2 linked regions of the Nisaea sediminum genome follow. The protein of the gene in region 2 binds, or shares a complex with, the protein of the main gene of each other region. Links are inferred from orthologs where the notes say so. Each region holds a gene or a part of one and is shown on either strand. Other genes may lie near its edges.

The links.
Region 1: the proteins of IG122_RS20535 (region 2) and eno are in contact, whole or in part, in a solved structure (PDB 2FYM), measured with the Escherichia coli proteins. The link is inferred for Nisaea sediminum from one-to-one orthologs.

What each region holds. Positions count from the first base shown.
Region 1 is NZ_JACZCQ010000002.1:32,947-37,364, reverse strand. The notes cover bases 1,629-4,418. They hold eno (phosphopyruvate hydratase), read right to left. Parts: upstream 3,771-4,418; coding sequence 2,487-3,770; downstream 1,629-2,486. Other genes in these bases: IG122_RS03640 (cupin domain-containing protein), read left to right, coding at 3,934-4,407; IG122_RS03650 (FtsB family cell division protein), read right to left, coding at 1,926-2,321; pdhA (pyruvate dehydrogenase (acetyl-transferring) E1 component subunit alpha), read right to left, coding at 1,629-1,772. Also shown: IG122_RS03660 (pyruvate dehydrogenase complex E1 component subunit beta), read right to left, coding at 1-674; more of pdhA, read right to left, coding at 729-1,628. UniProt on the Escherichia coli protein: Catalyzes the reversible conversion of 2-phosphoglycerate (2-PG) into phosphoenolpyruvate (PEP). It is essential for the degradation of carbohydrates via glycolysis.
Region 2 is NZ_JACZCQ010000011.1:61,936-68,310, reverse strand. What follows is about bases 1,308-4,426. They hold IG122_RS20535 (Rne/Rng family ribonuclease), read left to right. Parts: upstream 1,308-1,619; coding sequence 1,620-4,226; downstream 4,227-4,426. Other genes in these bases: rsmA (16S rRNA (adenine(1518)-N(6)/adenine(1519)-N(6))-dimethyltransferase RsmA), read right to left, coding at 4,288-4,426. Outside these bases: IG122_RS20540 (N-acetylmuramoyl-L-alanine amidase), read right to left, coding at 1-1,035; more of rsmA, read right to left, coding at 4,427-5,130; 4-hydroxythreonine-4-phosphate dehydrogenase PdxA, read right to left, coding at 5,127-6,137; IG122_RS20520 (peptidylprolyl isomerase), read right to left, coding at 6,150-6,375. UniProt on the Escherichia coli protein: Endoribonuclease that plays a central role in RNA processing and decay. Required for the maturation of 5S and 16S rRNAs and the majority of tRNAs. Also involved in the degradation of most mRNAs.

The sequences.
Region 1 (4,418 bases), on a different replicon or contig from region 2:
ATGATGTGGTCGATCGCCTGCATGGCGAAGTTGAAAGTCATGAACTCGACGACCGGCTTCAGTCCGCCGAAGGCGGCGCCGACGGCGAGACCGGCAAAACCGTGCTCGGTGATCGGCGTGTCGATCACGCGCTTGTCGCCGAATTCCTGCAGCAGCCCCTGGGTCACCTTGTAGGCGCCCTGGTACTCGGCCACTTCCTCGCCCATCACGAAGACGCGCTCGTCGGAGCGCATCTCCTCCGCCATCGCGTCGCGCAGGGCCTCGCGGATGGTCTGGGTCTGGACCTTGTCGAAATATTTGTCCTCGTCGCTCGCCGGCGCCTTGGCGGCGGGCGCTGACGGTGCCGCGGCAGGGGCCTCTGCAGCCGGAGCCGGCGCCGGTTCCGCGGCCGGCGCTGCGGCAGGGGCAGCCTCGGGCGCGCTAGCGTCCTCGCCCTCTTCCAGCAGCACCGCGATCGGCGTGTTCACCGCGACGTTCTCAGTGCCCGCCTCGACCAGGATCTTGCCGATGACGCCCTCGTCGACCGCCTCGACCTCCATGGTCGCCTTGTCGGTCTCGATCTCAGCGATGACGTCTCCAGCGGAGACCGTGTCGCCCTCCTTGACCATCCAGGTCGCCAGCTTGCCTTCCGTCATGGTCGGCGACAGGGCCGGCATCAGGATCTGTACGCTCATTCTCTTTCCCTCCCGCGGTCCGCGCGCGATGCGGCGCGGCGCCCACGCGCTGACTTATGCTTCGACCAGGATGTCCGTATAGAGCTCGGACGGATCCGGCTCCGGGCTCGATTGCGCGAAATCGGCGGCGTCGGTGACGATCGCCTTGATCTCCTTGTCGATGCCTTTCAGCTCGTCCTCGTCGACACCCATCTCCAACAGCGTCGCGCGCAGATGGTCGATCGGATCGTGCTCCTGCCGCATCTTATTGACCTCTTCCTTGGTCCGGTACTTCGCCGGATCGGACATGGAATGGCCACGATAGCGGTAGGTTTTCATTTCGAGGATGTAGGGGCCCTTGCCGGCGCGGCAGTGCTTCACCGCCTTCTCCGCCGCCTCGTGCACGGCAACGACGTCCATGCCGTCCACTTCCGCGCCCGGGATGCCATAGGCCGCGCCGCGCTGGAAGAGCGAGGTGCCGGCCGCCGCACGGGTCACGGAGGTGCCCATGGCGTATTTGTTGTTCTCGATGATGTAGATGACCGGCAGCTTCCAGAGGGACGCCATGTTGAAACTCTCGTAGACCTGCCCCTGATTGAGGGCGCCGTCTCCGAGATAGGTCAGGCTCACCTCTGTCGAGCCGTTGTACTTGTTCGCGAAGGCCAGGCCGGTGCCGATCGGAACCTGCGCCGCGACGATACCGTGGCCGCCGTAGAAATCCTTCTCGCGGCTGAACATGTGCATCGAGCCGCCCTTGCCCTTGGAGTAACCGCCGATCCGGCCGGTCAGCTCCGCCATGACGCCTTTGGCATCCATCCCGCAGGCCAGCATGTGACCGTGATCGCGGTAGCTGGTCACGACCTTGTCGCCCTTGCCGATCGCCGCCTGCATGCCGACCACGACCGCTTCCTGGCCGATATAGAGATGGCAGAACCCGCCGATCAGCCCCATGCCGTACATCTGCCCTGCCTTCTCTTCGAAACGGCGGATGAGCAGCATGTCGCGGTAATACGGAAGAAGTTCCGCGACATTGTTTTTCGGCGGGCTGCTGGTGCGGGATTTACGAGTCCGCGTGGATGCGCCGCGGCTGCCGCCAGCGGCTGACTTCGCTTGAGCCATCTCTCTCCCTTTCAACCGGAACGAGGCGTCGCTTTGACGAAACGATCTCCGCCTCACTTGGTGTCAAAAGAGAAATACTTCAAATTAACCTGATTTTCAACAGAGTTAACTTATTGAAAAATAAGGTAATTATGATAATTAACCTTATTACGGTTAATTCATATGTGAAGCTATTGAAATCGCCTGCGTTTCGACCGGCGCGGTCAGCCCATCGAGCGAAATGGCATCCTGATAACCGGCAAGGTCCTGGAGCACGAACTCGTCCCGCCCCTGATAGTTCAGGACGATGCGGGCCTGTTCCGTCAGGAGATCCCGGTCGATGCTTTCCGGATGCAGCATGGCCACCTTCTTCTCGAGTGCCTCACGGCGCTCCCGCAGGACCGCGAGACGGGCCTCGGCGGCCTCGATCTTGCTGTCAAGCGCGCGCCAGGCGTGAACGCCCCGGTCGCCCTCGACGGCATGAAAGACGAAATAGCCGAGGAGCAGGCAGCCGATGACCGGCCCTACGATATGCTTTGCGCGACGTTTGATCTCGAATGCGAGAGTCATCAGCTCCTCCGTTACGCAGGAGTGAATCACCGGCGAATCGGGCGGTCAACGTGAACGAAATGAGAACCTTGAATTTAAGGTTCCCAATCGGAACAATATGTTGCGAAAAAGACTCACCCGGAGGCTTGCACGAAGCCTCCGGGCGGGTTTGTCACGTAAAAAGTGTCAGGCGCGGGCGCCGAGACCTGCGCGGCCCGCATAGCGCGCCGCCGGGCCGAGATCTTCCTCGATCCGGATAAGCTGGTTGTACTTCGCCATACGGTCGGAGCGGGAGAGCGAACCGGTCTTGATCTGGCCCGCATTCACCGCGACGGCGAGGTCCGCGATGGTCGCGTCCTCGGTCTCGCCGGAACGGTGCGACATGACGGTGGTGTAGCCGGCCTTGTGTGCCGTCTCGCAGGTCTCCAGCGTCTCGGTCAGGGTGCCGATCTGGTTCACCTTCACCAGGATGGAATTGGCCGCGCCTTTGGCGATGCCTTCACGCAGGCGCTTCGGATTGGTCACGAAGAGGTCGTCGCCGACGATCTGGACCTTGCGGCCGATGCGGTCGGTCAGCGCCTTGAAGCCGTCCCAGTCGTCCTCGGAGAGCGCATCCTCGATGGAGACGATCGGGTAGCGGTTGCAGAGATCCTCGTAGAGATCGATCATACCGCCGCTGTCCAGGGTCTTGCCCTGCCCCGAAAGCACATACATGCCATCCTTGAAGAACTCGGTAGAAGCCGGGTCCAGCGCGATGGCGACATCCTCGCCCGGGCGGTAGCCAGCGGCCTCGATCGCGGACATGACGAAGCCGAGCGCCTCTTCCTCGCTCTTCAGGTTCGGCGCGAAGCCGCCTTCGTCGCCGACATTGGTGCTGTGGCCGGCTTCGGAGAGCTTCTTCTTCAGGGCGTGGAACACTTCCGCACCGACCCGCACGCCGTCCGCCAGGGTCTCGGCGGAGACCGGCATGATCATGAATTCCTGGAAGTCGATCGGGTTGTCAGCATGGGCGCCGCCATTGATGATGTTCATCATCGGCGTCGGCAGGATGTGCGCGAAGGCGCCGCCGATATAGCGGTAGAGCGGCATGTCGAAATCGGCGGCGGCCGCATGGGCGACGGCGAGGCTGACGCCGAGCATGGCATTGGCGCCGAGGCGCTCCTTCTTGTCGGTCCCGTCGAGATCGAGAAGAATCTGGTCAATGGCGATCTGCTCAGAAGCCTCCTGGTCGAGCAGCGCGTCGAAGATCTCGCCGTTCACCGCCTCGACCGCCTTCAGCACGCCCTTGCCGCCGTAGCGGCTCTTGTCGCCGTCGCGCAGCTCGAGCGCCTCATAGGCGCCGGTGGAGGCGCCGGACGGAACCGCGGCACGGCCCTGCGCGCCGGTCTCCAGGGTCACATCGACTTCCACGGTCGGATTGCCGCGGCTGTCGAGAATTTCACGCCCGGTGATATCGACGATGGCGCTCATGGGTTCGCTCTCCAGATAGACGATAAACGGTTCGGAAACGGCGGTTGAGCCGGCGCGCACAGGCATACTCGCGGCGGGGAAAGGTTGCAATGCCGTCGCGGAACTTTTGTGTCCCGGTGCCCAGTCTCATATGCTCCGGACACACGCGACGAGGGAGAGAGCAATGTCGAAACTCACCGGCCCGGCCTTTGATCCGATGGACGTCAAACCGCGGATCGGCAGCGGCTATCCGGAACAGTTCCAAAAAGGCTGCGAGGCGCGCGAGAAACGCCGGCTCGGCGATCATGGCGGGTTGGTTAATTTCGGCGTCAACCTGACCACCCTGCCGCCGGGACAGGGCTCCGCCATCCGTCACTGGCACACCATGCAGGACGAGTTCGTCTACGTGGTGTCCGGCGAACTGACCCTGATCACGGATGACGGCGAGCAGGTCCTGACCGCCGGAATGTGCGCCGCCTTCCCGAAGAACGTGCCCGACGGCCATTGCCTGGTGAATCGCTCCGGCGCGCCGGCAAGCTATCTCGAGATCGGCGACCGGACGCCGGGCGATGTCGGTCACTACCCGGATGTGGATCTCGTCGCGGACGGAAAGACCGGCACGTATGTCTTCACCAGCAAGAATGGAACGCCCTACTGAACACGCCTCGA
Region 2 (6,375 bases):
CGTCTTCAGCAGTTTGACCTCGCCGCGCATCTCGCGCACCAGCATGCCTGCGAAGCGGGCCGAATGGTTCATCGTCTCGCGCTGGGCGAGATCGATCAGGATGCTGGTGACTTCCGGCGTCTCTGTGCCGAAATCCATGCCGGCGATGATGTCCGACTTGTTCTCGTTCTTCGCCAGGAGGTCCGCTTCCTTGTCCGAGGCGTTTTCCGACAGGGTATAGACGGAGGCGCCCCGAAGATTTCGGTTCGGGATGGAATCCGCGTGCAGCGAGAGGAACAGGTCGGCGCCTTCGCGGCGGGCGACGGCGATACGTTCGCGCAGTTGCAGGAAGACGTCGCGGTCGCGCGTCAGAATCACCTCGTAGCGTCCGGTCCGCTCCAGCTCGCTCTTCAGCACGCGAGCGGCGTTCAGCACGATTTCCTTCTCGTAGATGCCGGAAACGCCGATGGCGCCGGGATCGACGCCGCCATGGCCCGCATCGATGGCGACGATGATCTTCTCGTTCACCGAGCGCGGCGGCCGTGTCAGCAGCGGCGGCACGGCAGGCTCCGGCGCCATGAGTCGCGGTTGTCTCTTCGCCTGGAATGCGGCGACCGACTTCTGAGACTCCTCAAGGAAGGCGGCCCGGGTCGTCGGCTTCAGATCGATCACGATCCTGGGTCCGTAGCCCTCTTTGGCCGGCAGCCTGAAGGCGGAGGCGACGGAGAACGGCTTCGCCGTGTCGATCACCAGCCGCGAGGTTCCGGGGCGAAACAGGCCGAACCGGAACCCTTTGATCTCCGCCGGACGGCGTGAATCGGGATTTGCGCCAGGCTCGAAATCGACTTCCGGCAGATCGATCACCACGCGATAGGGGTCGGCGAGGCTGAAGACGGTGAAATCCAGATCCTGCGAGAGATCCATCACGAAGCGGATCTTGTCCGGATGCTGGCCGATTCGGATGTCCCGTACCGCTCCGTCGACGGCCATAGCGTGCTGCGGCGCCGCAAGGGCACCGAGCAGGAGCGTCAGAAGGATGAACAGGCGTTGTATCACGAGCTACACCCGGTTGACGCGTCGCTGCCGCGGAGCGTCGATGCCGCAATTCCCACTATTTTTAGCGGCGGATGATCGAGATTGCAATAATATCCCAGTGTATCAGACAATTGCAGCATGGTTTTTGAGCGTCACATGAATTTTGCCGTGCCTGCAGGAAATGATTGTTCCGAAAATACAAAGTGACTATGTTACGCGTGTGCTGGACCGTTGCGGTCAGCGCGGATTTCCGCCTCAAACACTTCGGAAACGCGGCGATGAGGCTCCCCTTTTGGCGCGGGATTGCGCCTTATTCTACACAACGGGACCTGTTCCGACCGTGACCCACACTCGCTCAAATCTGTCCGTTCCTTCTCGGTGCCGCGTTGCGGCATTGCCGGGTGACGGCGGGCGCGAGGATGACGGACTGGGCCGGACGGTCGGGATCTCGACCACCGAACGGAAACGCGATGCCGGAGCCTCACTTGCTCCCCAGCACGTTTCGCCCTCACAGAACATGCCCGCGAACGCGGCGCCGATATCGGTCGGGAGAGTGAATCTCGCGATGCGGCGCGCGACCCGCGTGGCCCAGGAGTCACCTTTTAATGTCAAAACGCATGTTGATCGATGCCACCCAAGAGGAAGAGACCCGGGTGGTCCTTCTCAGTGGCAATCGTGTCGAAGACTTCGACTTCGAGACGGAGTCCCGCAAGCAGCTTAAGGGAAACATCTATCTCGCCCGGGTTACCCGGGTAGAGCCTTCGCTGCAGGCAGCCTTCGTTGAATACGGTGGAAACCGTCACGGTTTTCTGGCCTTCAGCGAAATCCATCCCGATTATTACCGGATCCCGGTAGAGGACCGTGAAGCCCTGCTTGCCGAGGAGCGGGAGGGTGGCGCGCCTGCCGAGGATCCGTCCGAAGAGAGTGCGGTCGAGGTTCCGGACATGCCGGTCGACGCAGCCGGCGACGACGATGACGAAGACGCTCCGCCGGCACCGCCGCCGGAAAGCGTCGGCGGCGACGATACCGACGATGCCGAGGACGACCGTCCGCGCAAGAACCTCTCCCGGCGCTACAAGATCCAGGAAGTCGTGACCCGGCGTCAGATCATGCTGGTTCAGGTCGTCAAGGAGGAGCGAGGCAACAAGGGTGCGGCCCTCACGACATATCTCTCGCTCGCCGGCCGCTATTGCGTGCTGATGCCGAACACGGCGCGGGGCGGAGGGGTGTCCCGTAAGATCACCAATATCGCCGACCGCAAGCGCCTGAAGCAGGTGGTCGAGGGGCTGGACGTGCCGGAAGGCATGGCGGTCATCGTTCGCACGGCTGGCAGCCAGCGGACCAAGACCGAGATCAAGCGCGATTACGAATATCTGCTCCGGCTCTGGAGCCAGATCCGCGAGAAGACGCTGACCTCGTCGGCCCCGTGCCTGATCCACGAGGAAGCGAACCTGATCAAGCGTTCGATCCGTGATCTCTATACGAGCGACATCGGCGAAGTGCTGGTCGAGGGCGAGGACGGCTATCGGATCGCCAAGGACTTCATGCGCACGCTGGTGCCGAGCCATGCCAAGCGGGTGCAGCCCTACAAGGAACAGACGGTTCCGCTGTTCCACCGTTACCAGATCGAAGGCCAGCTCGACGCGATCCACAATCCGGTCGTGCAGCTGAAGTCCGGCGGCTATCTGGTGATGAACCAGACCGAGGCGCTGGTCGCCATCGACGTCAACTCGGGCCGCGCCACGCGCGAGCGGAATATCGAGGAAACGGCGCTCAAGACCAACCTCGAGGCCGCCGACGAGGTCGCCCGCCAGCTCCGGCTGCGCGATATGGCGGGCCTGGTCGTCATCGACTTCATCGACATGGACGAGTCGCGCAACCAGCACGCCGTCGAACGTCGCATGAAAGAGGCGATGAAGAATGACCGGGCGCGCATCCAGCTCGGCCGGATCAGTCATTTCGGTCTGATGGAATTGTCGCGTCAGCGGCTGCGTCCGAGCGTGTTCGAGGCCTCGACCCAGGTTTGCTCGCAGTGCAGCGGAAGCGGCCGCGTCCGATCGACGGACTCGACGGCGCTGCATGTCCTGCGCGCGATCGAGGAAGAGGGCATCAAGCAGAAATCGAACGAGATCGCGGTCTTCGTGCCGTCCGAGGTCGGTTTCTACATTCTGAACAAGAAGCGGGACGCGCTGGCGGCGATCGAGCAGCGCTACGGCTTCCGGGTCTTCCTCGAGGCCGACGAAAGTCTGATTCCGCCGGACATGCGGATCGAGCGGATGATCCCGAAACCGGCCAGCGAAAAGCTCGACCTCGCGGCGCCGATCACGGCCGCACCGGTTGTCCACGATGACGAGGACGAGGACGAGGTCTCCGAGGAGCGGGACGACGAGCGTCGTTCCAAGCGTTCCCGCCGCCGCCGCCGCCGTGGCGGTGACAAGCGCGCCTCGGAGCAGCAGGACCAGGGTGACAGCGTCTCCGAGGAAGCCGAGGCCGGTGAAGACGCCGCGGCTGAGGCCGCTGGCGGTGAGAACGCTCCCGCAGGCGGCGAGGACGAAGACGGCGCCAAGAAGCGCCGCCGGCGCGGCAAGCGCGGCGGACGGCGTCGCTCGCGGCGCGGCAATGGCGAGGAAGGTGCGACTGCGCAGGATAATGCGGACGGCGCCGAGCAGCCGGCCGATCAGGCTGCGGCAACCGACGATGACTCCGGTGAAAGCGCGGCGCCTGCGGAAGAGACAGTGACCGCCGAGGCGGCTCCGGCTCCGGAAGAGCAGCCTGAAGAGACCCAGGCGGAAGAAACGAAGCCCAAGCGCAAGCCGCGGACCCGTCGCAAGAAGGCGGCCGAGGCCGATGCTGAAGCTCCGGCCACCGAAGAGGCGGGCGCCGCTACCGACAGTGCGGAAACGAAGGAAGAGGAGCCTGCTCCGAAACCGCGCCGCCGCAGCCGTGCGAAGAAGACCGAACCCAAGGCCGAACCGGAAACCGCCACCACCGAGCCTGCGGCTCCGTCCGAGGAGGCTGCGCCGGAAGCCGCAGTGGCCGCCGAAAGCGCGCCGCAACCGGTATCGTCCGGCAGCGGTGCGGACAAGGTCGAGGAGCCGGCCCCGGTCAGCCCCGCGGAAAGCGCGGGCGCGACTGTGGTCAATGTCGACGACAAGCCGAGCGAGGACAAACCGCGCCGTGGCGGCTGGTGGAACCGGCTGATTCCGTCCTGAGGGACCAAGCGATGTTTTGAGAGAGCGGGGCGGCGTGAGCCGCCCCGTTTCGTTTGGAAGCCTACTTTCGTGCGGCTGCCCGCGCGAGGGCGCAGAACTGCTCTACGGAAAGCGTTTCCGGCCGCGCCGTCGGATCGATCGCGGCGGCTTCGAGGAACTCGGCCCCGCCGAAACTCTTCAGCGAGGCGCGCAGCATCTTGCGGCGCTGGGAGAAGGCGGCGGCGGTGATTTTTTCCAGCACGTCCGGATCGGCTTCGGCAAGCGGGACGGCGCGGGGGCGGAGCTGGATCACCTGGGAGGTGACCTTCGGCGGCGGCGTGAAGGCACGCGGCGGGATGTCGAAGAGCGGGAAGATCTCCGCCCGCCAGCGGGCCGCGATGCTGAGCCGGCCGTAGTGCTCGGTTCCGGGTGAGGCCGCGATCCGCTCGGCCACTTCCTTCTGGAACATCAGTGTGAAGCTCTCGAATGCCTCGGCCCGCTTCAGCCAGGACAGCAGCATCGGCGTGCCGACATTGTAGGGCAGGTTCGCGACCACGCGCCGGGGGGCTTCCCCGAGGCTCGCGAGATCGACATCGAGCGCGTCAGCCTCGATGATCTCCAGCCGGCCGTCCGCCGCCTCCACAAGGTCCTGAATGGCCTCGATCGCCCGGCGGTCGCGTTCGATGGCGATCACCTTGCGGGCGCCTTCCAGCAGCAGGGCGCGGGTCAGGCCGCCGGGGCCCGGCCCGACCTCGATACAGGTTCCGTTGGCGAGGTTGCCCGCCGATCGGGCGATGCGCCGTGTCAGGTTCAGATCGAACAGGAAGTTCTGGCCGAGGGACTTCTTGGCCGAGAGCTGGTAGCGGGCGATCACGTCGCGCAGCGGCGGAAGAGCCTCGATCGCCTGGATCACCGGATCGGTCATGCGCGGGCCCGCGCCTCTGCCATCTCGCCGGCCATGGTGAGGGCGGCGATCAGACTGTCCGCATGGGCCTTTCCGGTTCCGGCGAGCTCGAGCGCGGTTCCATGATCCGGCGAGGTCCGGATGAAGGGCAAGCCGAGGGTCACGTTCACGCCCCCCCAGAAATCGACGGTCTTGATCGGGATCAGCGCCTGGTCGTGATACATGCAGATCGCCGCGTCGTAGGTCTTGCGGGCTTCCGCGTGGAACATGGTGTCGGCGGAAAGCGGGCCGACCGCTTCGATGCCCTCGGCGCGGAGCGCGGCAACGGCGGGGGCGACGACGTCCCGGTCCTCGGTGCCGATGGTGCCGTCTTCGCCGGCATGCGGGTTGAGGCCGGCGATGGCGAGCCGCGGACGCTCGCAGCCGAAGTCCCGCTTCAGGGCCTCCGCGGTGATCCGGGCCTTCGTGACGATCATCTCGGTCGTCAGCACGTCCGGCACCCGCTTCAGAGGTATGTGGATGGTGACCGGCACGACCCGAAGCTCCGGGGCGGCCAGCATCATCACAGGGGTGATCTCGGGGCCCGCAAGGGCGGCGAGGAACTCGGTATGGCCGGGATAGCGGAACCCCGCCTCGTACAGCACGCTTTTCTGGATCGGCAGGGTCACGACCGCACCGGCGCGCCCTTCCGTGGTCATCCCGACTGCGCGTTCGATCGCGTCAATCACCGCAGGGCCGTTTGCCGGATCGAGCCGGCCGGCTTCGGGCGGAGCGGCATAGGAAATCGGCAGGACCGGAAGGCCGTTGTCGAACGCCGCACGGGCTGCTTCGGGGGCACTGATCTCGATGATTGGTGTGCCGGTGCCGAGCCGGATTGCGAGAGCAGCCAGACGGTCCGGCTCTTCCAGCAGGAAGAACGGCGGAAGCCGCTCATGCGCCGTGGCCCATGCCTTGAGAGCGATCTCGGCTCCCGCTCCGGCAGGCTCTCCCGGCGTGAGGACGAGGGGCGCGGCGGCGCTGTCGGACATCTCTCTCACGCCTCAGATACGTGTATCTATGAAGGCATCCCGGCGGATATCCCGCAGATAGCGCTGAGCGAAGGTCTCGAACTTGATCGCACGCAGCCGCTCGGCGATCTCGTCGCGTCCGGGAAGGTCGCTCTCGGGCTCGACCTTCTTGCAGACCATGATGGTGCTGAATCCGGAAGGCAGGCGGATCGGTTTCGTCAGTTCGCCCTCGTTCAGGCCGGTCACGGCTTCTTGCAGC